DNA from 3 places in the Modestobacter sp. SYSU DS0875 genome. Region 3 is predicted to be linked to each of the others. Evidence: predicted binding sites of a transcription regulator. Region 3 holds the regulator's gene; each other region holds the start of a gene.
The links. Region 3 encodes LexA, which represses DNA repair genes until DNA is damaged. Its sites were predicted from a motif close to TCGAACANNTGTTCGA; they were not measured.

Region 1 (7,277 bases), on a different contig from region 3:
GCACCGGCGGCCAGGGCACCGGCACCGCACTGGACCCGGTGGCCGAGATGCGCGGGCAGCTCAACCGGCCGACCCCGGTCGACCTGCTCAGCGTGCGGTCCGACGGCGACCTGGGCTACCTGCGCTCGGTGGTGCTCGACCGCTTCACCGCCGACGGCTGGGAGCGGGGCGACGCCGACGGCCGGCGCTCCATCGCCGGTGACGACTCGCTCGCGCCGCTGCCCGGCGGCGTGGCCCACGAGCGGGTGACGGCGCGGATCACCGTCGTCGGCCACGACGACCAGTTCCTCCCGGTGCCCTACTCCCTCCAGGAGGTGGACGTCGCCGGCGACGGCGACTGGCGGTTCGACCGCGCCGGCCGCACGGTCTTCGGCCGGGGCACCACCACCGCGGACCTGGCCTACCGGGTCACCGCCGACCGGCCCGACCCGAGCCCTGCGGACCTGGCGGCGGCACCGCCGGCCCAGCCCGGCAGCGACGGCATCGACCGCTACCTCGAGCTGCCCCCGCTGGACCCGGGCGTCACCGACCTGGTCGACCGGCTGACCTCCCCGGACCAGCCCCCCTACGAGCGGGTGCGGGCGGTCTTCGACCACCTGACCGACCGGGGCAACGGGTTCGTCTACAGCCTCTCCACCCAGCCGGGCACCTCCGGGGACGACCTCGCCGACTTCCTGGAGCGCAAGCGCGGCTACTGCGAGCAGTACGCCGGGGCGATGGCCGTCCTGGTCCGCGCGGCGGGGGTGCCGTCCCGGGTGGTGCTCGGCTACACGCGCGGCGAGGAGCGGCCCGACGGCACCCGGGTGGTCACCAGCGACGACGCGCACGCCTGGGTGGAGGTCTACTTCCCCGGGCAGGGCTGGGTGCCCTTCGACCCGACGCCGATCGACGTCGACCGCGCGGCGCAGCTGCCGTGGGCGCCGCGCGCCGACGCCGTGGCCGCGCAGACCACCGCCCCGGCAGCCCCGAACGCCCCGCTGCCGGCACCGGCCGGGCCCACCGCCCAGCTGGACCGGGACGACCAGTACGTCCCCCTGGCCACCCCCGACGCGGCGACCCCCTCGCCGGGCCCCTGGCTGGCCGGCGTGTCCGGCCTGCTGCTGGTGCTGGCGCTGGCCGCGCTGCCGGCGGTCGTCCGGCACCGCCAGCGGCTGGGCCGGCTGGCAGACGGCCGGCCGGCGGCGCTGTGGGACGAGCTGCTGGCCACCGCGACCGACCTGGGCGTGCCGGTGACCGGCAGCGGCACCACCCGACAGCTGGCCCGGCAGGTCACCGAGCAGGTGGCCGGCCCCGACGGGGCGCGGTCGGGCGGGACGGCCGGCACGGTCGACGCCCTGCGGGTGCTCACCACCGCCGAGGAACGGGCCGTCTACGGCCCGCCCGCGACGGGGCCGGCCGACCCGGAACTGCGCGCGGCGACGGCCACGGTGCGGCAGGCGCTGCTGCGCAGCGTGGGACGGCGGCAACGGGTCGTGGCGGCGGTGTGGCCGGCGTCCACCCTGGCCGACGCCGGTCGCTGGGTGGCCGACCGGGGTGCGCGCCGCCCGCGCTCGGCCTGACCCGGCCGGCCGGGCGGACGCTCGTTACGGTCGTGCTGCCGGCGAGCACGCCGGACCGCCCCGATCCCCGGAGTGCCTCGTGCGCGAGATCGCCGTCTTCGCCGGCAGTGCCCACCCCGAGCTGGCCGGGGAGATGTGCGCCCACTTGGGGGTGCCGCTGCAGCCGGTGCGGCTGACCCGGTTCGCCAACGACTGCCTCGAGGTGCAGCTGCAGGCCAACTGCCGGGAGCGCGACGTCTTCCTGGTGCAGCCGCTGGTGACCCCGGTGCAGGAGAACCTGGTCGAGCTGCTGCTGATGATCGACGCCGCGCGGGGCGCCTCCGCGGCCCGGATCACCGTGGTCATGCCGCACTACGCCTACGCCCGGTCGGACAAGAAGGACGCGCCCCGGATCTCCATCGGCGGCCGGCTGATCGCCGACCTGCTGGTCGCCGCCGGCGCGAGCCGGGTGCTGGCCATGACGCTGCACTCCCCCCAGGTGCACGGGTTCTTCAGCGTCCCGGTCGACCACCTGCACGCTCTGCGGGAGCTGGCCGACCACTTCAGCACCCTCGACCTGTCGCGCACCACGGTCGTCTCACCGGACCTGGGCAACGCCAAGGAGGCGGCCGCCTTCGCCCGACGTCTGGGCGTGCCGGTCGCCGCGGGGGCCAAGCAGCGCTACGCCGACGACCGGGTGAGCATCAGCGCGGTCATCGGTGACGTCGCCGGCCGGGACGTGATCGTGCTGGACGACGAGATCGCCAAGGGCAGCACGGTGCTGGAGCTGATCGACCGGCTGCGCGACGCCGGGGCCCGGTCGATCCGGGTGGCGTGCACCCACGGGCTGTTCGCCGCGGGTGCGTTGGAGCGGATCGGCGCCCAGCCGGACGTGCTGGAGATCGTCTGCACCAACACGGTGCCGGTGCCGGCCGGGGGGGCGGAGAAGCTGACCGTGCTGTCGGTCGCCCCGGCGCTGGCGCAGGCGGTGCAGCGGATCCACGACGGCGAGTCGGTCAGCGCGCTGTTCGACGCCGTGCCGTCGGCCGCCGGCTGACCCGACCCCGCCACCGGCCGGCGACCGGGACAGCGCAGCCGCCGTCCCGGTGGGCGGCGGCTGCGCTGGTGGTCGGGCCTGCGGCGGCTACTGGTCGTAGCGGCGGCGGAAGCGCTCCTCGAGGCGGTTCTTCAACGGCGGGCGGCCGGCCTTGCTCTTGCCGACCTTGCCGCGGGCGGCCGTGGCGCCCCCGGGGCCGGTCGCGGCCGGGCCTGCCTCGACGGCGCCCGTGGCGGCCTTGTAGTTCAGCACGCCGAGGGCGGCGCCGCCGAAGGCGATCAGGGAGCCCAGCACGCCGACGACGACGTTGGGCAGGGCCACGCCGCTGACCATCACCGCCAGGCCGACGACGACCAGCAGGGCGCCCAACTGCACCTTGCGGCGGGCCTTCTGCCGGCGGTCACCGGTGCGAACCGTCGAGGCGAACTTCGGATCGTCGTCGACGAGGGCGCGCTCGATCTGCTCCAGCAGACGCTGCTCGTGCTCGGAGAGCGGCACGTCGACCTCCAGGTGCGCAGTACACAACCCACTGACGACAGTCCGCCTGTGGTGGTTCCGAGGATACGAGCCGTTCGCGGGGTGCGAAAGGCGAGCGGCTCCCGACACACCCGGGAGTGCGGTGATCTGCCTCCCGCAGCGCACTCCCGGCAGGTCAGCGGGGCGCTCTGGGCGGCTGCCGCACCCCCTTCCGCGGCGCTGCCGGGCGCGCCACCGGGTGCTCGCCGGGCACGCGCGTGCGGCCGAGCAGGGTCGCCGGGCGGACGGCGCCGGCGCCGAACCTCCGGGCGGCCCGGTCGGCGGCCAGCTCGGCGTCCCGCCGGCCGTGCTCGCGAGCGCCGAGCTCGAGCTGCCGGGCGGTGGCGTCGGCCTCCACCAGCCCCTCGGCCCGCACTCCCACCAGCCGGATCCGGGCCCGGTCCAGCCCGAGTGCGTCGAAGAGCGTGCGCGCGGTGTCGTACAGCTCCTGGCCCACGTCGGTGGGGACCTTCAGGGTGCGGGAACGGGTGATCGTGGTGAAGTCGGCGAAGCGGACCTTGAGGGTGACCGTGCGGGCCAGGGAGCCGGTCGAGCGCAGCCGCCCCGCCGTCCGCTCGGCCAGGTGCAGCAGCTCCCGGTGCACCACCTGCGGGTCGTCGACGTCGGTGCCGAAGGTCTCCTCGGCCCCGGTGGACCGGTCGGGCTCGTCGGGGACCACCCGGCGGGGGTCCCGGCCCCAGGCCAGCTCGTGCAGGTGCGCCCCGGCGGCGGAGCCGACCGCGCGCTGCAGGGTGCGCGCCGGCACGTGCGCCAGGTCGCCCACCGTCTTCAGCCCCAGCCGCAGCAGCACCTCCTCGGTCTTGGCGCCCACGCCCCACAGCGCCCCGACCGGGAGCGGGTGCAGGAACTCCATGACCTCGGCCGGGCGGACCACCAGCAGCCCGTCGGGCTTGGACCGGGTGGAGGCGAGCTTGGCGACGAACTTGCTGCCGGCCACCCCCACCGAGCAGGTGATGCCCTGCTCGTCGTAGACCCGGGCCCGGATGTGCTCCCCGATCACCACCGGGTCGCCCAGCCGCCGGCCGGCACCGGAGACGTCCAGGAACGCCTCGTCCAGGCTCAGCGGTTCGACCAGCGGGGTGATGGACCGGAACAGCGCCATCACCGAGCGGGACACCTCGGCGTAGAGCGCCAGGTCGCCGGGCAGCACGGTGGCGGTCGGGCACAACCGCAGCGCCCGGGACGTCGGCATCGCGCTGCGCACCCCGTAGGCCCGCGCCTCGTAGGTGGCCGAGGTGACCACGCCGCGGTTGCCGGCGCCGCCGACGATCACCGGGGTGCCGGCCAGCTCGGGGTGCCGGCGCACCTCGACGCTGGCGAAGAAGGCGTCCATGTCGACGTGCAGCACCGTGCAGCCGGCAGCCCGATCGGACACTCCGCGACACCCCTCACCACCCCGCGCCCCCGCGCGCACCCGGTACCCGCGCGACGGCCGTCTTCCCCACGGTCGTCGAACAGGTGTTCGATGCCGACGAGCGTAACCGGTCGCCGGCCGGCGGGCCCGCCACTCGGAGGTGTGGCGAGTCGATCATCGCGGTAGAACAGCCCCGGGCCCGCCGACCGGCGGCCCGACTCGACGATCGGAGGAGCCATGGCGCTCGACGACGAGGACATGACCAGCACCGAGGGCCCGGCCGACTCCGGTGCCGGTGAGGGCACGCCCGGCCAGCACGACGGCGGCGCCGACGGCGGCGCGGACGGCGGCGCGGGTGCCGACGGTGGCGCGGACGGCGGTGCCGACGGCGGTGCCGACGGCGGCGCGGACAGTGGCGCCGAGGGCCCGGCCGACTCGGGTGCTGCGGACGGCGGCGCCGCGGGCGTGCACGACGGCGGCGCGGACGGCTCGGCCTGACCGTGCCCGACCCCGATCTGCAGGACCGGGCGCCGTCCTCCCCCCGGGAGGGCGGCGCCCGTCCCGCGCTGCGGCGCTGCATCGCGGTCGACCCCGAGGAGTTCGCCACCGGGCACTGGTCGCGCCGTCCACTGCTCTCCACCGCCGCCGAGCTCGGCGGCACCTTCACCGACCTGCTCAGCCTCGAGGCGGTCGACGAGCTGCTGAGCACCCGCGGCCTGCGCACCCCGTTCCTGCGGATCGCCAAGGACGGCGCGGTCGTCGACCCCAAGCGGTTCACCAGCCCGCAGGGCGCCGGTGCCGAGGTGGCCGACCAGGTCTCCTCCGACGCGGTGCTGCGGCTGTTCGCCGACGGGGCCACCGTCGTGCTGCAGGGCCTGCACCGCCTCTGGCCGCCGCTGATCGCCTTCGCCGGCCAGCTGGCCGCCGACCTCGGCCACCCCACCCAGGTCAACGCCTACGTCACCCCGCCGTCCTCGCGCGGGTTCTCCCCGCACTACGACGTGCACGACGTCTTCGTGCTGCAGGTCGCCGGGGAGAAGCACTGGACCATCCACGAGCCGGTGCTCCCCGACCCGCTGCGCACCCACCCCTGGACCGACCGGGCCGCCGAGGTGGCCGCCGCGGCCGAGCACCCGCCGGTCATCGACGCCGTGCTGCGCCCCGGCGACGCCCTCTACCTGCCGCGGGGTTACATCCACTCCGCGGTCGCGCTCGGTGAGATCAGCGCCCACCTGACCGTCGGGATCCACCCCGTGACCCGCTGGGGCGCGGTCGAGTCGGCGCTGGACCTGGTGCGCACCCTCGCCGCCGACGACCCGGCGCTGCGCGGCTCGCTGCCGCTCGGCGTCGACCTCGCCGACCCCGACGCCACCGCCGACGACGTCGCCGCGGTGCTCAGCGGGCTGCAGCGCTGGATCGGCGAGGTCGACCCGGCCGCGGTCGCGGACTCCCTGCGCGCCCGCGCCTGGGGGCAGGTGCGCCCCGCGCCGGTCTCGCCGCTGGCCCAGTCCACCGCGCTTGCCGCGCTCGACGCCGGCACGGTGCTCCGGGTGCGGCCCCTGCTGCGGGCCCAGCTGCGCGAGCCGGTGGGCGACCGGGTGGCGCTGGTCGCCGGCCGGCGCACCCACGACCTGCCGGCGTCCACCCGCCCCGCGCTGGCCGCGCTGCTGGCCGCCGGGGAGCTGAAGGTCGGCGACCTGCCCGGCTTGGACCCCGCCGACCAGCTCACCCTGGCCCGCCGGCTGGTGACCGAGTCGATCGCGGTCGTCCCCGATGCCCGTGCCGGGGCGCCCGCGCGCACCGGCGGGCACGATGGGGGTCATGGCGCCGTCGGTGGGTGAGGAGCCCCCCACTCCACGGCATCCCGTGCCCCGACCGGCCGGCCGGCTCGACGACGCCCGCTGCTCGGTGCAGGCGCTGCTGCGCGGCGACGCCCCGACGGCCACCGCGCCGCCGGCCCGGCGCTGGTTGCTGGTGGAGCAGCCCGGGCCCTGGGGTCGGGACGCGCTGCTGGAGTCCCGGTTCGACCGGGCGGTGGCCCCGCGGCTGGCGGCGCGGGCGCGGGAGGCCGGCGTCCGGGTGCAGCTGGTGCGCCGGCCCGGCGGACGGCTGGCCGACACCGGCCGCCGGTGGGCGCTGGCCGACACCACCCCCGGGGTGGAGACGGTGCGCTGGGCTGCCCGGGAGTCCGACGCCGAGCTGCTGGAGGTGCCCTGGGACGGCTCGGTCGGCGAGCCGACCGACGTCCCCACGTACCTGGTGTGCACGCACGGCTCCCACGACGCGTGCTGCGCCGTCCGGGGCCGGCCGCTCACCTCGGGCCTGGCTGCCGCGGGGGCGGCGGAGGTCTGGGAGACCAGCCACCTCGGCGGGGATCGGTTCGCCGCGAACGTGCTGGTGCTGCCCACCGGGCACGTGTACGGGCAGGTGCCCGGCGACGGCGCGGAGCTGGTGGCCGCCCACGCCCGCGGTGAGGTGGCGCTGCCGTGGCTGCGCGGCCGGTCGGGCTGGGCCCCGCCGGTGCAGGCCGCGCAGCAGCACGCCCGGGCCGAGCTCGGCCTGCTCGGGGTCGGCGACCTGCCGCTGGTGCACCTGGCGCAGCTGCCCTCCCCGGGCGAGGGGGTGGAGCGCTGGGCGGTGACGCTGGGCGCGCCGGACGGCCACGTGCTGGTGGCGATCGAGAGCCGCCGGTCCGAGGTGGCCGCGCTGACCACCTGCCAGGCACCGCGACCGGTGCACTGGCGCACCTGGCACCCGCTGTCGCTGCGGGTGTCCGCGCCGGCCGGACCCG
Region 2 (7,277 bases), on a different contig from region 3:
AACAACGAGATCGGCGCGGTCAGCGACGTCGCCGCGCTGGCCGAGGTCGCGCACGCCGTCGGCGTCCCCCTGCACACCGACGCCGTCCAGGCCGTCGGCCAGCTGGCCGTGGACTTCACCGCCAGCGGCGTCGACGCGCTGACCATGACCGGGCACAAGCTCGGCGGGCCGATGGGCGCCGGCGCACTGCTGCTGCGCCGGGACGCCGAGTGCACCCCGCTGCTGCACGGCGGGGGCCAGGAGCGCGACGTGCGGTCGGGCACCCTCGACGTCGCCGCCATCGTCGGGCTGGCCACCGCGACGCAGCTGGCCGTCGCCGACCGGGAAGAGCGGGGCACGCGGATCGCGGCGCTGCGCGACCGGCTGGTGACCGGCGTCGTCGCCCAGGTGCCCGACGCCCAGCTCAACGGCCCGGCGCTGGACGACGTCGTGGCCGGTGGCCCGGGCCGGCTGCCCGGCAACGCGCACCTGTCCTTCCCGGGCGCGGAGGGCGACGCGCTGCTGATGCTGCTCGACGCGCGCGGCATCGAGTGCTCGACCGGGTCGGCGTGCAGCGCCGGCGTCGCGCGCCCCAGCCACGTGCTGCTCGCCACCGGGGCGGACGCCGCCCGGGCGCGCAGCTCGCTGCGGTTCAGCCTCGGCCACACCTCCACCGACGGCGACGTCGACGCCGTCCTCGAGGTCATCGCGCCGGTCGTCGAGCGGGCGCGCCGGGCCGGCACCGGGCGGTCCTGACCGTGCGGGTCATCGCCGCGATGAGCGGGGGAGTGGACTCGGCGGTCGCCGCCGCGCTGGCGGTGGAGGCCGGGCACGACGTCACCGGCGTGCACCTGGCGCTCTCCCCGGACCGCCAGCAGCTGCGGAGCGGGTCGCGGGGGTGCTGCAGCGTCGAGGACGCGCACGACGCCCGGCGGGTGGCCGACGAGCTCGGCATCCCGTTCTACGTGTGGGACCTGGCCGAGCGGTTCCGGGAGGACGTCGTCGAGGACTTCGTCGCCGAGTACGCCGCCGGTCGCACGCCCAACCCCTGCCTGCGCTGCAACGAGAAGATCAAGTTCTCCGCGGTGCTGGACCGGGCGCAGGCGCTCGGCTTCGACGCCGTCGTCACCGGCCACCACGCCCGGCTGACCGACGGCGAGCTGCGCCGCTCGGTCGACGCGGCGAAGGACCAGTCCTACGTGCTGGGCGTGCTGACGCCCGCGCAGCTGGCCGGTGCCGCCTTCCCGCTCGGGGGCATGACCAAGGAGCGCGTGCGCGAGCTCGCCGCCGAGCGTGGGTACGCGGTGGCCGCCAAGCCCGACTCGCACGACATCTGCTTCATCGCCGACGGTGACACCCGCGGCTTCCTCGCCCGCCGGCTGGGCGAGCAGCCCGGGCCGGTGGTCGACGCGCTGACGGGGGAGACCGTCGGCACCCACGCCGGCGCCTACGGCTTCACCGTCGGTCAGCGGCGCGGGCTCGGGATCAGCACCGGCGACCAGCGGCCGCGCTACGTGCTGGGCATCGAGCCGGTGAGCCGCACGGTGACCGTCGGCACCGCCGAGCAGGCCGAGGTCGGCGAGGTGCGCACCGGGGCGCCGACGTGGACCGGACCCGCGCCCGTGGTGCCGTTCACCGCGGAGGTGCAGCTGCGCGCGCACGGCACCCCGGTGCCGTGCACGGTCACCGCGGCCGGCGACGGCGGCCTGCAGATCGAGCTGGGCCGCCCGCAGCGCGGCGTCGCGCCGGGTCAGTCCGCGGTGCTGTACGAGCCGGACCCGGTGCGGGGTGACCGGGTGCTCGGCCAGGCAGCCGTCCGCCGCGCGCAGTGACGACGGCGGTCGGCGGGTGCCCGGGAGGGGCGGGCTACCGTCGGCGCCGTGGCCTCGCCGAGTGACTCCCCGGACGACAGCAGCACCTCCGGCCCGGCCGTGCCGGGCCAGGACGGCCTGACGGCTGGTCCCTTCCCGTGGGGGCCTGCCTCCGGGGTCGGGTCGCTGCCCGGCACCGACCCGGTGGAGGCGATGCGGGTGGTGCTCGGTGAGCTGCCGGACTTCCCGCACCTGCCCGAGCTGCCCGGTCGGGGCGCCGGGGCCGACATGATCGGCCGTTCCGCCGGCCTGCTGGTCGACCTCGCCGTCGACCTGGTCCCGGCCGGCTGGCGGCTCGTCCCGCGCCCCGGCGCCGACCAGCGCCGCGCGCAGGAGCTCCTGGCCCGCGACCTCGACGCCCTGCACGAGGTCGCCGACCGCTATACCGGCCCGTTCAAGGTGCAGGTCACCGGCCCGTGGACGCTGGCCGCCGGGCTGGAGCGCACGCGGGGTGACCGGGCCGTCGTCGACGCCGGCGCCCGGCGCGACCTGGCCCAGTCGCTGGCCGAGGGCGTCGCCGCCCACGTCGCCGCGGTGGTCGGGCGGGTGCCCGGCGCCCGGGTCGTCGTCCAGCTCGACGAGCCCTCGGTGCCCGCGGTGCTGCAGGGTGGGCTGCCCACGGTGAGCGGATTCGGCAAGCTGCCCGCCGTCGAGGCGCAGGTGGTCGAGGAGGAGCTCGCCGACGTGGTGGGCCGCATCGCGGCACCCGTGGTCGTGCACTGCTGCGCCAACCGGGCGCCGCTGGAGCTCTTCCGCGCCGCCGGGGCCGCCGCCGTCTCCTTCGACCTCGGCATGGTGCAGGACCTCGACGACATCGGCACCGCGGTCGAGGCGGGCACCCACCTGCTGGTCGGTGTCGTGCCGGGGACCGACGCGACCCTGGCTGCACCGAAGGTGACCGCCAGCCGGGTGCAGTCGTGGTGGCGGGAGCTGGGTTTCCCGGTCGAGCACCTGCACGAGGCGGTGGCCCTGACACCGGCCTGCGGCCTGGCCGGGGCCAGCCCGGCCTACGCCCGGACGGCGATGGAACACGTCCGGGAGGCGGCGAAGTACCTGCTGCCCGAGTGAGCGGGCTCGGCTCAGCCGAGCCCGCCGACCGGTGACACCACGCCGGTGTCGCGCGGGCAGGCCCACACCGCCTCGCCGTCCTGCAGTGTTGGGGTGAGCGGGTGCGTGGTCGGGTGCCGCGGGCAGGGTGGCCAGTTCGTCGGCCGAGAGCCCCACAGCGCCTCGATGGCCCACTCCTGCACCCGGTCGGCCACCTCGACCACCTGCTCGTCCAGCGGCTGCCCGAGGGTGACAGCCACCCCCTGGCCGCTGCCGTCGGCGCGCCACAGCATGGCGCCGGCGCGGCCGGGGTCACCCGTCCAGTCGCTCGCCTCGATGCGCGGCAGGGGGACGCCGGTCGCGACCAGGTCGGCGAGCACGGGGGCCAGCGCCCGGGTCAACTGCTCGTCCACGGGTCCATGGTGGCCCACTGGTGAACGGTTCGCCCGGCTGTCGTCAAGGTCCTCGTCGCATCTGTGGACGGGCCTTTGACCTGGACATTCGGCTGGTCGATGTTGTCGGTTGCCGGTAGGCTTCGAACACACGTTCGGATTGGTGGGAGGTGTCCGTGAGCCGTTCGGCGACGCTGGACGCCGTTGCGCCGAATGTGGTCGCGGAGCTGCGGGCCGAGGGCCTGAGTGAGCTGGATGCGGCGTTGGCTGCGTTGGCTGGGGAGGGGCTGCACGGGCTGTCCGACGGTCAAGTGTTGGACCGGACGGCGCTGCTGGTGGCGGCGCGGAACCGGTTGGACGCGGAGCTGACCCGCACGGTTCGGCACGCCGAGCTCACGCAGGCCGCGGAGCACGACGGGCTGAAGTCGATGCGGTCGTGGATGATCGGACACGTGCGGTTGGCCCCGGCCCAGGCGTCGCGGATCGTGCGGGCCGGGCGTGCGCTGGAGTCCTTCCCGGCGCTGGCGGCGGGGTTCGCCGCGGGGTCGGTGACCGCGGCGCAGGTGAACGTGGTGGCGGAGGAGGTCGGCCCCGGTGAGGTGGCGCAGGCCCAGGAGCAGGGCATCGACCTTGCGGAGTTCGATCAGACCTGGGCGGTGATCGCCGCCGGTGCGCCGCATGAGTCGTTGAAGGCCGCGGTGCGGCTGTTCGAGGCCGCGCTGGACCCCGACGGTCCCGAGCCCGACCCGACCGAGGGCCGGCGGCTGACGATCGCCAAGCACGCCGATGGTTCGGTGACCGGGCGGTTCGGTCTGGACGCGGTGGGTGGGGAGAAGGTGCAGGCGGCGATCGAGTCGATCCTGCAGGCCGACCGCCCCAGGGGCGATGAGCGGACCCGCGCCCAGCAGCAGGCCGACGCGTTCGTGCAGGTGTGCGACAACCAGCTGGCGTCGGGGAACCTGCCGACGCTGCGGACGGTGAAGCCGCACGTGGTGGTGGGGATCGACCTGGAGGACCTGGTCGACGACACCGTTGGCCCGGGTGTGGCACAGCTCGGGTTCGGGGCGATGATCTCTGCCGCCCGCGCCCGGTACCTGGCCTGTGACGGGAGCATCTCCCGGATCGTGATGGGCCCTGACGGGGTGCCGCTGGACCTGGGCCGGGACCACCGGGTGGTCACCCCGGGGTTGCGCAAGGCGGTGGAGCGCCGCGACAAGTCCTGCGTGTTCGCCGGCTGTGGCGCCCCGACCTGGTGGTGCGACGTCCATCATCTGATCCACTGGCTCCACGGCGGCGAGACGTCACTGACCAACTCCGCACTGTTGTGCGAACGGCACCACACCAAGGTCCACCACGGATTCCGGGTCGAACGACAACCCGACGGGCGATGGCGCACCTCCCGGCCCGACGGCACCGAGATCCTCATCGGACCCCGGCTCACCTGACGTCGACGATCGCCCGCTGCCCCTGCCCGCTGCTCGCTGCCTTGGCAGGGCCGGGCGGCTGCGGGCACCACCGGCGACCGCGCGCACCCGCGCGGGTGACGCGGCGGCGACCGCCGTGTCCCGTCGGACCCGCCGGTTACGGTTTCCTGCGTGAGCACCGAGGCAGGGGTGGAGCAGGACGCGGTGGACGGGCGCGACCAGCCCGCGGTCGAGGCCGCCGTCGACCGGGCGGACCTCACCGAGGTCCCCGACGAGGTCCGCACCCGGCACCGCGACCTGTCCGAGGAGCTCGACCGGTACGCCTTCGCCTACTACGTGCAGGACGCTCCGCTGGTCAGCGACGGCCAGTACGACGAGCGCCTCGCCGAGCTGAAGGCCATCGAGGCGGCCCACCCGGCGCTGGTCACCCCCGACTCGCCGAGCCAGAAGGTCAACGGCGGCTTCGCCGCCACCTTCGCCCCGGTCCAGCACCTGGAGCGGATGCAGAGCCTGGACAACGCCTTCTCCTCCGACGAGCTGTCGGCCTGGGCCGCCCGCGTCGAGCGCGACGCGGGCGCCGGTGTCAGCTGGCTCTGCGAGCTCAAGATCGACGGCCTGGCCGTCGCGCTGCTCTACGAGAAGGGCCGGCTGGTGCGGGCGGCCACCCGCGGTGACGGCACCACCGGTGAGGACGTCACCGCCAACGTGCGCACCATGCGCGACGTCCCGCCGCAGCTGAGCGGTGACGACCTGCCCGACCGGCTCGAGGTCCGCGGGGAGATCTACTTCCCGGTCGCCGCCTTCGCCGACCTCAACGCCGCGATGGTCGAGCAGGGCAAGCCCCCCTTCGCCAACCCGCGCAACGCCGCGGCCGGCTCGCTGCGCCAGAAGGACCCGAAGGTCACCGCATCCCGCCCGCTGCAGCTGATCGTGCACGGCATCGGTGCGCACGACGGCTGGCAGCCCGCGCGGCAGTCCGAGGCCTACGCCCGGCTGCGTGAGCTCGGCCTGCCCACCAGCGGACGGTACGAGGTCGTCGACGACCTCGAGGCCGTCTGGGGTTACATCGAGCGTTACCGCGACCAGCGGCACTCGGTCGAGCACGAGATCGACGGCGTCGTCGTCAAGGTCGACCAGGTGGCCCTGCAGCGGCGGCTCGGCTCGACCAGCCGCGCCCCCCGCTGGGCGATCGCCTTCAAGTACCCGCCGGAGGAGGCCACCACGACGCTCCTGGACATCCGGGTCAACGTCGGCCGCACCGGGCGGGTCACGCCGTTCGCCTACATGGAGCCGGTCAAGGTCGCCGGCTCCACCGTCCAGCTGGCCACCCTGCACAACGCCAGCGAGGTGCAGCGCAAGGGCGTGCTGATCGGCGACACCGTCGTCATCCGCAAGGCCGGCGACGTCATCCCCGAGGTGCTCGGCCCCGTCGTCGCGGCGCGCACCGGCGACGAGCGGGCGTTCGTCATGCCCACCCACTGCCCCGAGTGCGGCACCGAGCTGCGGCCGGAGAAGGAGGGCGACGCCGACATCCGCTGTCCGAACTCCCGCTCCTGCCCCGCCCAGCTGCGGGAACGGGTCTTCCACGTCGCCGGCCGCGGCGCCTTCGACATCGAGGTGCTCGGCTACGAGGCGGCGGTCGCGCTGCTGGAGTCACACCTGCTGACCGACGAGGGCGACGTCTTCTTCCTCGACGAGGAGGCGCTGTGCCGCACCGACTTCTTCACCAAGAAGGACGGCACCCTCTCGGCCAACGGTCAGAAGCTGCTGGCCAACCTGCAGACCCGCAAGGACGTCCCGCTCTGGCGGGTGCTCGTCGCCCTCTCCATCCGGCACGTCGGGCCCACCGCCGCACAGGCGCTGGCCCGGGAGTTCCGCTCGATCGACCGGCTGATGGCCGCCGGTGAGGACGAGCTGGCCGCCGCCGAGGGCGTCGGCCCGACCATCGCCGCCGCGGTCCGCGACTGGTTCGCCGTCGACTGGCACCGCGAGGTGGTGGAGAAGTGGCGCCGGGCCGGGGTCCGGATGGCCGACGAGGGGGAGGACGCCGGCCCCGGTCCGCTCACCGGGGTCACCGTCGTCGTCACCGGGTCGCTGCGCGACCACAGCCGCGACCAGGCGATCGCCGCGATCCAGCAGCGCGGCGGCAAGGTCACCGGGTCGGTGTCGAAGAAGACGGGGTTCGTCGTGGTCGGCGCCGACCCGGGCAGCAAGTACGACAAGGCCGTGCAGGTGAAGGCGCCGATCCTGGACGACGACGGGTTCCAGGTGCTGCTCGAGCAGGGCCCGGACGCGGCCCGCGAGGTCGCCACCATCGGCGAGGGCACCGACCAGGCCTAGGGATCTCGCGTCAGGCCGGGGGCATCCGGGCGACGGTCGCGGCGAGGCCGGTGAGGTGTGCCAGCCGCAGCAGCTCCGAGCGCCGGAACGCCGGCCCGCCGGACCGGCCGAGCAGCACCGCCTGACCGCCGTCCAGCGGGGCGGCCATCATCTCGACCGCCAGCTCCTGCCAGCGGCTCGGCACCCACTCCGCCTCGCTGGGCAGCAGCAGCGGCCCGGTCAGC
Region 3 (7,277 bases):
GCCGGCGGTGGCGGCATCGGTACCCGTGGTCCCGGTGAGACGAAGATCGAGACCGATCGCCGCCGGATCCGCGCGCGGGTGAGCAAGCTGCGCAAGGAGATCGCCGGCATGGCGACGGCGCGCGCGACCCAGCGCTCGAGCCGGTCGCGCAACGCCGTCCCGAGCGTGGCGATCGCCGGGTACACCAACGCCGGCAAGTCCAGCCTGCTCAACCGGCTCACCGACGCCGGGGTGCTGGTGCAGGACGCGCTGTTCGCGACCCTGGACCCGACGGTCCGCCGGGCACAGACGCCGGAGGGTCGCGAGTACACCCTCACCGACACCGTCGGGTTCGTGCGGCACCTGCCGCACCAGCTCGTCGATGCGTTCCGTTCGACGCTGGAGGAGGTGTCCGGCGCCGACCTGCTGCTGCACGTCGTCGACGGCTCCGACCCCGACCCGGTCGGGCAGATCAACGCGGTGCACACCGTGCTCTCCGAGATCGACGCCTCGGCGGTGCCCGAGCTCATCGTCGTGAACAAGGTCGACGCGATGAGCGAGGAGGACGTCCTCATGCTGCGCCAGGCCCTGCCCGGGGCGGCCTGGGTCTCCGCGCGCACCGGCGAGGGGATCGAGGCGCTGCGCGACGTCGTCGCCGCCCGGCTGCCGCACCCGCACGTCGACGTCGACGTCCTCGTGCCCTACGACCGGGGTGACCTGGTCGCCCGGGTGCACCGGGACGGCGAGGTGCTCGAGGAGCGGCACGAGGCCGACGGCACCCGGCTCACCGCCCGGGTCGACGACGGCCTGGCCGCGGCGCTCGACGGGTTCACCACCCCCGTCGCCGGCGGCTGAGCGCCCGGACCCGGTGGCGCCGTCCGCCCGGGTGCCCGGGCGGCGGACCTCGCCGACCGGGGCCGGGATCCGGCTCGACCGCCGCGCGGCGCGACCTCGTCCGGTCGCGCCGCGCAGTGCTGTCCCGGGAGGGTCACGGTCAGGTCACGGTGCCGGTACCGTGGCGTCGTGGCGAGCGGAGCGGTGCGCGTGAGGCCCGGCGCCGCCGACGGCCCGGACTCGCGCGCCCAGCCGGTGGTCGGCGTCGGTCGCCCGCCGTGGTGGCTGGTGCTCCTCTCCGTGCTGGTGGCAACCGGTGTCACCGTCGACCTCCTCGCCGGCGGCGTGCTGGAGCGGCTGGACCTGGCGGTCTCCGACCGGATCGGCTCCTGGGGGCTGCGCGACTCCGCCGCGTACTGGCCGGTGTGGGTGTTCACCCAGGCCGGTGGGCGGGGCACCATCCTGGTGGTGCTCATCGGACTGGTGGGCTGGCTGTCCTGGCGGCACCGCACGGCGGTGCCGCTGGTCCGCGTCCTGCTGGCCCTGCTGCTGCTCACCGCGGCGGTCTACGCGGTCAAGTGGGGCACCGGGCGCACCGCGCCCGCCTATCCGGGCTCCTACTTCCACCGGGGCGGGGAGAGCTTCCCGTCCGGGCACGTGGCGAACGCCGTGCTGATGTGGGGCGTGGCCCGCTGGCAGGTCGTCGAGTACGGCCTGCACGCCCGGCTGCAACGAGCGGCCTGGCTGCTCAGCGTGCTGGGGCCGTTGGTCACAGGAGTGGCCATGGTGGCGCTGAACTTCCACTGGGTCACCGATGCAGTCGTGGGGGCGGCCGTCGGCGTCGTGCTCTTGGGCGTGGTTCATGCACTCGACGCAGTCGTGGTGTCACGCTGGGTCCGTGCCAGAGTGGGCCGGCCGCACGCGTAGCCGCGCCGGCCGCCGTTGCCTGGCGGACGGGGCGCTCCTCGCCCTGCCCGCGGCGGTCCTGCTAGCGGTCCTGCCAGCACCGGCGGCGCTCGCCGAGGAGGCCGCGCCGAGCACGCGCTGCACCATCACCGACGCGCGGCTGCCGGAGATCTCCGGCCTGGCCAGCGCCGGGGAGACGCTCCTGGCGATGAACGACGGTGGTGACCGGGCGGAGGTCCACGTCCTCGACACCACCTGCGCCGTCGCGGAGCTGCGGTCGGGGAGCGTCGACCCGTACGACCCCGAGGACCTCGCCCTGGCCGCGGACGGCACGGTGTGGCTGGCCGACATCGGCGACAACAACGCCGCCCGGGAGACCGTCGCGCTGATCGGGTTGCGCCCCGACGGGGGCACCACGCTGACCCGGCTCACCTACCCGGACGGGGCGCACGATGCCGAGGCGCTGCTGCTGGCGCCCGACGGCACGCCGTACCTGGTGACCAAGGAGGTGCTCGGCTCCTCCGGCGTGTACCGCCCGGATGCGCCACTGGCCGACGGGGCCACGGTGCCGATGACCCGGGTGGTCGGGCTGGGCTTCACCCTGACCGGCACGCCGGGTGGGCCGGTCGGCCGCGCGGGGCAGCTGCTGGTGACCGGGGGCGCGGTGTCGGCGGACGGGCAGCGCATCGCCCTGCGCACCTACACCGACGCCTACGTCTGGCCGCTGACCGGTTCCGACGTGGCCGGCGCGCTGTCCGGCGCGCCGGTCCGGATCGCGCTCCCCGACTCACCGCAGGGCGAGGCGATCACCTTCGCGGCGAACAACCGCGACCTGCTGGTCACCAGCGAGGGGCTGCCGGCGCCGGTGACCCTGGTCCCGGTGCCCGGTGAGCCCGCTCCGGGCACCGCCACCGTTGCGACGCCGGACGCGGGGCCCACCGGTGAGCTCGTGACCGCGGCCCCGGGCGTGCCCCCGGTGACGGCCGGGATCATCGCGGCTGGTGTGGCCACCGTCGTCGTCTGGATCGGGGGCAAGGTCCGCCGCCGGCGGGAGTGACCCCCTGCGGGAGTGACCCCCTGCGGGAGTGACCCCCTGAACCCCGCCTGCGGCGGGGCATGCCCAGCCGCAGGCGGTGGCCGGGGTCAGACCCGGCGCAGCACCGTCACGACCCGGCCGAGGACGGTGGCGTCGTCGCCGGGGATCGGCGCATAGGCGGGGTTGTGCGGCAGCAGCCACACGTGCCCGTCGCGGCGCTTGTACGTCTTCACGGTCGCCTCACCGTCGATCATCGCCGCGACGATCTCGCCGTTCTCGGCGGTGGGTTGCTGGCGGACCACCACCCAGTCGCCGTCGCAGATCGCGGCCTCGACCATCGAGTCACCGGTGACCTTGAGCATGAACAGCGTGCCCTCACCGACCAGTTCGCGGGGCAGCGGGAAGACGTCTTCGACCGCCTGCTCCGCCAGCACCGGGCCACCGGCGGCGATGCGGCCCACCAGCGGCACGTAGGTGGGCGCCGGGGCGCCCGCCTCGTCGACGCCACTGGCCGCACCGGCGGCGGCGAGTGCATCGGCCGAGGCGTCGGCACCGACCGTCGCGCCGTGCTCGCCCGGCAGCCGAACGTCCAGTGCGCGCGGCCGGTTGGGGTCGCGGCGCAGCCACCCCTTGCGCTGCAGCACCGAGAGCTGGTGGGCGACCGAGGAGGCGGAGGAGAGGCCGACGGCCTCGCCGATCTCGCGGACCGAGGGCGGGTAGCCCCGGCGTTCGATGGAGTCGCGGATGACCTCCAGCACCCGGCGCTGGCGCTGGGTGAGCCCGTCGCCGGCCTCGCTGCGGTCGGGGAACTCGCGCACGGCCGCGCCGCCGGTGTCCTCGGTGGCCTCCGCCGCCTGCCCGGCCGGGCGCCTGCGTCGGCTCGACCCCTTGCGCTCGTCCGCCGTCCGGCCGTCGACCGCCATGTGTCCTCCTCGTCCGGCTGCGCGCGCAGCTGCCCGGTGGCATCCCGCCTGCCGGGGCGGGGTGGGACGCCGTCGTGGTCTCCCTGCGCACGGTAGCGGCTCGGCGGCTGCGGTTCAAACACGTGTTCGAACACCCGCCGTGTCGGTGCGCTCCTGTCGGTGGCGTGCGGTAGACATCGCACAGACGTTCGAATCGAACAGGCGTTCGAGATCGCACCCGAGGGGTGCCTGCTGTGAGGAGTGCACCGATGGTCATCGCCGAGTACCCGGACACCACCGTCGCCCCGCTCCGCCCGCCGCTCCGGCTGGTCCCGCCGGCGCCCGTCGCGCGGATGGGGTCCGCGGGGCGGGTCGGACCCCGCCCGGCCCGGCGTCCACCGGTGCGTCCCGGTGGGCGGCCGGGGCCCTCGTCGGGGGTCGCGGTGGCGCGGCCCGTCCGTGGTGGCGACTGTGGCCCGCCCCGGGCTGCCGCTCCGTGCCCGTCGGCCGGGGAGTGGGCGGAGCTGCCGCTGCGACTCACCCGCCGCGGCCGGCGCGCGGTGGCGGCACTGTCGGTGGCGGTCGGCCTGGGGGTGGCGGTGGGCACGCTCGCGGTGGTCGCCGACGGGGAGCCCGCGCTGCAGCTGGCCGGCGCCGGCACGGTGGTGGTCCAGCCCGGCGACACGCTCTGGTCGATCGCCGGTGACCTGGCGCCGGACGAGGACCGGCGCGCGGTTGTCGACGCGATCCTCGATCGCAACGACCTCGAGGACGTCGTGCTGCAGCCCGGTCAGGTGCTCGAGCTGCCCTGATGAGGTGCGCCGGGCCCGTCGCCACGGGCCCCGGCTGTGACGCGTGGGTGCGCGAGCGGCGGGCGGGTCAGCTGCGGAACACGACACGCACGACAGGGCTTGCACACCTGTAGGGGTGGCCGTACGGTTCCACCACAACATCTAGTGCTTACACGGGTGTAAGTCGTCCACAGCCGTTCCACACGTTCTCCCCGGGCCATCCACCGGATGTCCCCGGAGCAGTCCACAGGAGCGGTCCACGGGTCGGTGTCCCACGGTGTCACAGCACCGCGGTGATCCCGGCCGCGACACCTCGGGAGGAGGTGGACCGACAGTGCGTTGCCCCTTCTGCCACAACCCCGACAGCCGCGTCATCGACTCGCGCGAGACCGACGAGGGCGCGACCACCCGGCGGCGGCGTTCGTGCCCCGGCTGCGGGCGGCGGTTCACCACCGTCGAGGAGGCGGTCCTCGCCGTCGTGAAGCGCAGCGGCGTGAGCGAACCGTTCACCCGCGCGAAGGTGGTCGCCGGTGTCCGCCGCGCCTGCCAGGGCCGCCCGGTCGACGAGCACCAGCTCGCGCTGCTGGCCCAGCAGGTCGAGGACGCCGTCCGCGCCACCGGGTGTGCCGAGATCCCCAGCCACGAGGTCGGTCTGGCGATCCTGGGCCCGCTGCGCGACCTCGACGAGGTCGCCTACCTCCGCTTCGCCAGCGTCTACCGGAGCTTCAGCTCCGCTGCGGACTTCGAGAAGGAGATCGCCGAGCTGCGGGCCGCCGTGCGCGCCCGAGCCGGTGGGTCACCCGCCGCCGAGGACGGGCCGCCGGGCGCGGCCGCCGGGTCCTGAGGACGCCGCCCCGAACTGTCACACCCCCCGACTAGACAGGTCTCGACGAGGAGACCGCACCGCACCACCCGGCTCCGGCACCCGCCGGCTTCCCCAGCCGCTCCGCCCGCACCGCCGCTCAGCTCGACGCCAGAGCACGAACACCAGGGAGCCCTCGCACGATGACCGAGACAGCCGACCGCCTCGCCACCACCCGGACCCGTCGCAGCCCGAAGGCGCCCACCCGGGGCAAGGGCCTGAAGGTCAAGCGCGTCTTCACCACCGCCGGTGTGCACCCCTACGACGAGGTGGTCTGGGAGCGCCGCGACGTCGTCATGACCAACTGGCGGGACGGCTCGATCAACTTCGAGCAGCGGGGCGTCGAGTTCCCGGCCGAGTGGAGCATCAACGCCACCAACATCGTCACCACCAAGTACTTCCGTGGTGCGGTCGGCAGCCCCCAGCGCGAGACGAGCCTCCGCCAGCTGATCGACCGCGTCGTGCTGACCTACGGTGCGGCCGGCCGCGAGCACGACTACTTCGCCTCCGAGGGCGACGCCGAGATCTTCGAGCACGAGCTCACCTGGATGCTGCTGCACCAGGTCTTCAGCTTCAACTCGCCCGTCTGGTTCAACGTCGGCACCGCCTCGCCGCAGCAGGTCAGCGCCTGCTTCATCCTCGCGGTCGACGACACGATGGACTCGATCCTGAACTGGTACCGCGAGGAGGGCCTGATCTTCAAGGGCGGCTCCGGTGCCGGCCTGAACCTCTCCCGGATCCGCTCCTCCAAGGAGCTGCTCTCCTCCGGTGGCACCGCCTCCGGCCCGGTCTCCTTCATGCGCGGTGCCGACGCCTCGGCGGGCACCATCAAGTCCGGTGGCGCCACCCGCCGCGCGGCGAAGATGGTCGTCCTCGACATCGACCACCCCGACATCGAGGAGTTCATCGAGACCAAGGCGCGCGAGGAGGACAAGATCCGCGCGCTGCGCGACGCCGGCTACGACATGGACCTCGGCGGCAAGGACATCACCAGCGTCCAGTACCAGAACGCCAACAACTCGGTCCGGGTCAACGACGAGTTCATGCGCGCGGTCGAGGAGGGCACCGAGTTCGGTCTGCGGGCCCGCTCCGACGGCTCGGTGATCGAGACCGTCGACGCCCGCGAGCTGTTCGGCAAGGTCACCCAGGCGGCCTGGGAGTGCGCCGACCCGGGCGTCCAGTACGACGACACGATCAACGACTGGCACACCAACCCCGAGACCGGGCGGATCAACGCATCCAACCCCTGCTCGGAGTACATGAGCCTGGACAACAGCTCGTGCAACCTGGCGTCGCTGAACCTCATGAAGTTCCTCAAGGACGACGGCACCTTCGACTCCAAGAACTTCGTCAAGGCCGTCGAGCTGATCATCACCGCGATGGACATCTCGATCTGCTTCGCCGACTTCCCGACCGACCCGATCGGGGAGACCACCCGGGCCTACCGGCAGCTGGGCATCGGCTACGCCAACCTCGGCGCGATGCTGATGGCCACCGGCCACGCCTACGACTCCCGCGGTGGTCAGTCGCTGGCTGCGGCGATCACCTCGCTGATGACCGGCACCGCCTACCGCCGCTCGGCCGAGCTGGCCGGCGTCGTCGGCGCCTACGACGGCTTCGCCCGCAACGCCGACGCCCACGCCCGGGTCATGCGCAAGCACGCCGCGGCGAACGACGCGATCCGCCCGGTCGGTGCCGACGACGCCGACGTGCTCAAGGTCGCCACCCAGCAGTGGCAGGACTGCCTGGCCATCGGTGCCGAGAACGGCTGGCGCAACGCGCAGGCCTCGGTGCTGGCACCCACCGGCACCATCGGCTTCATGATGGACTGCGACACGACCGGCATCGAGCCGGACTTCTCGCTGGTCAAGTTCAAGAAGCTGGTCGGCGGCGGCTCCATGCAGATCGTCAACCAGACGGTGCCCCGGGCGCTGAAGAGCCTGGGCTACCAGGAGGAGCAGGTCGAG

Region 1: dinB (DNA polymerase IV) is a predicted target of LexA. The motif match lies at 4,583-4,598, and genes of this name have one in related genera.
Region 2: ACI79Y_RS01640 (DUF222 domain-containing protein) is a predicted target of LexA. The motif match lies at 3,433-3,448, and genes of this name have one in related genera.

What each region holds. Positions count from the first base shown of each region.
Region 1 covers NZ_JBJHAH010000031.1:13,476-20,752, reverse strand. The annotation lists gene ACI79Y_RS16300 (transglutaminase family protein) at 1-1,559, shown strand, start outside; gene ACI79Y_RS16295 (ribose-phosphate diphosphokinase) at 1,639-2,595, shown strand; gene ACI79Y_RS16290 (DUF3040 domain-containing protein) at 2,683-3,093, opposite strand; gene dinB (DNA polymerase IV) at 3,248-4,507, opposite strand; gene ACI79Y_RS16280 (BatC protein) at 4,724-4,984, shown strand; gene ACI79Y_RS16275 (cupin domain-containing protein) at 4,987-6,327, shown strand; gene ACI79Y_RS16270 (sucrase ferredoxin) at 6,353-7,277, shown strand, end outside.
Region 2 covers NZ_JBJHAH010000002.1:119,878-127,154, forward strand. The annotation lists gene ACI79Y_RS01620 (cysteine desulfurase family protein) at 1-735, shown strand, start outside; gene mnmA (tRNA 2-thiouridine(34) synthase MnmA) at 738-1,811, shown strand; gene ACI79Y_RS01630 (methionine synthase) at 1,860-2,918, shown strand; gene ACI79Y_RS01635 (hypothetical protein) at 2,930-3,310, opposite strand; gene ACI79Y_RS01640 (DUF222 domain-containing protein) at 3,466-4,734, shown strand; gene ligA (NAD-dependent DNA ligase LigA) at 4,885-7,053, shown strand; gene ACI79Y_RS01650 (ACT domain-containing protein) at 7,064-7,277, opposite strand, start outside.
Region 3 covers NZ_JBJHAH010000001.1:58,620-65,896, forward strand. The annotation lists gene hflX (GTPase HflX) at 1-834, shown strand, start outside; gene ACI79Y_RS00275 (phosphatase PAP2 family protein) at 1,003-1,740, shown strand; gene ACI79Y_RS00280 (hypothetical protein) at 1,712-2,776, shown strand; gene lexA (transcriptional repressor LexA) at 2,863-3,678, opposite strand; gene ACI79Y_RS00290 (LysM peptidoglycan-binding domain-containing protein) at 3,927-4,469, shown strand; gene nrdR (transcriptional regulator NrdR) at 4,783-5,292, shown strand; gene ACI79Y_RS00300 (vitamin B12-dependent ribonucleotide reductase) at 5,454-7,277, shown strand, end outside.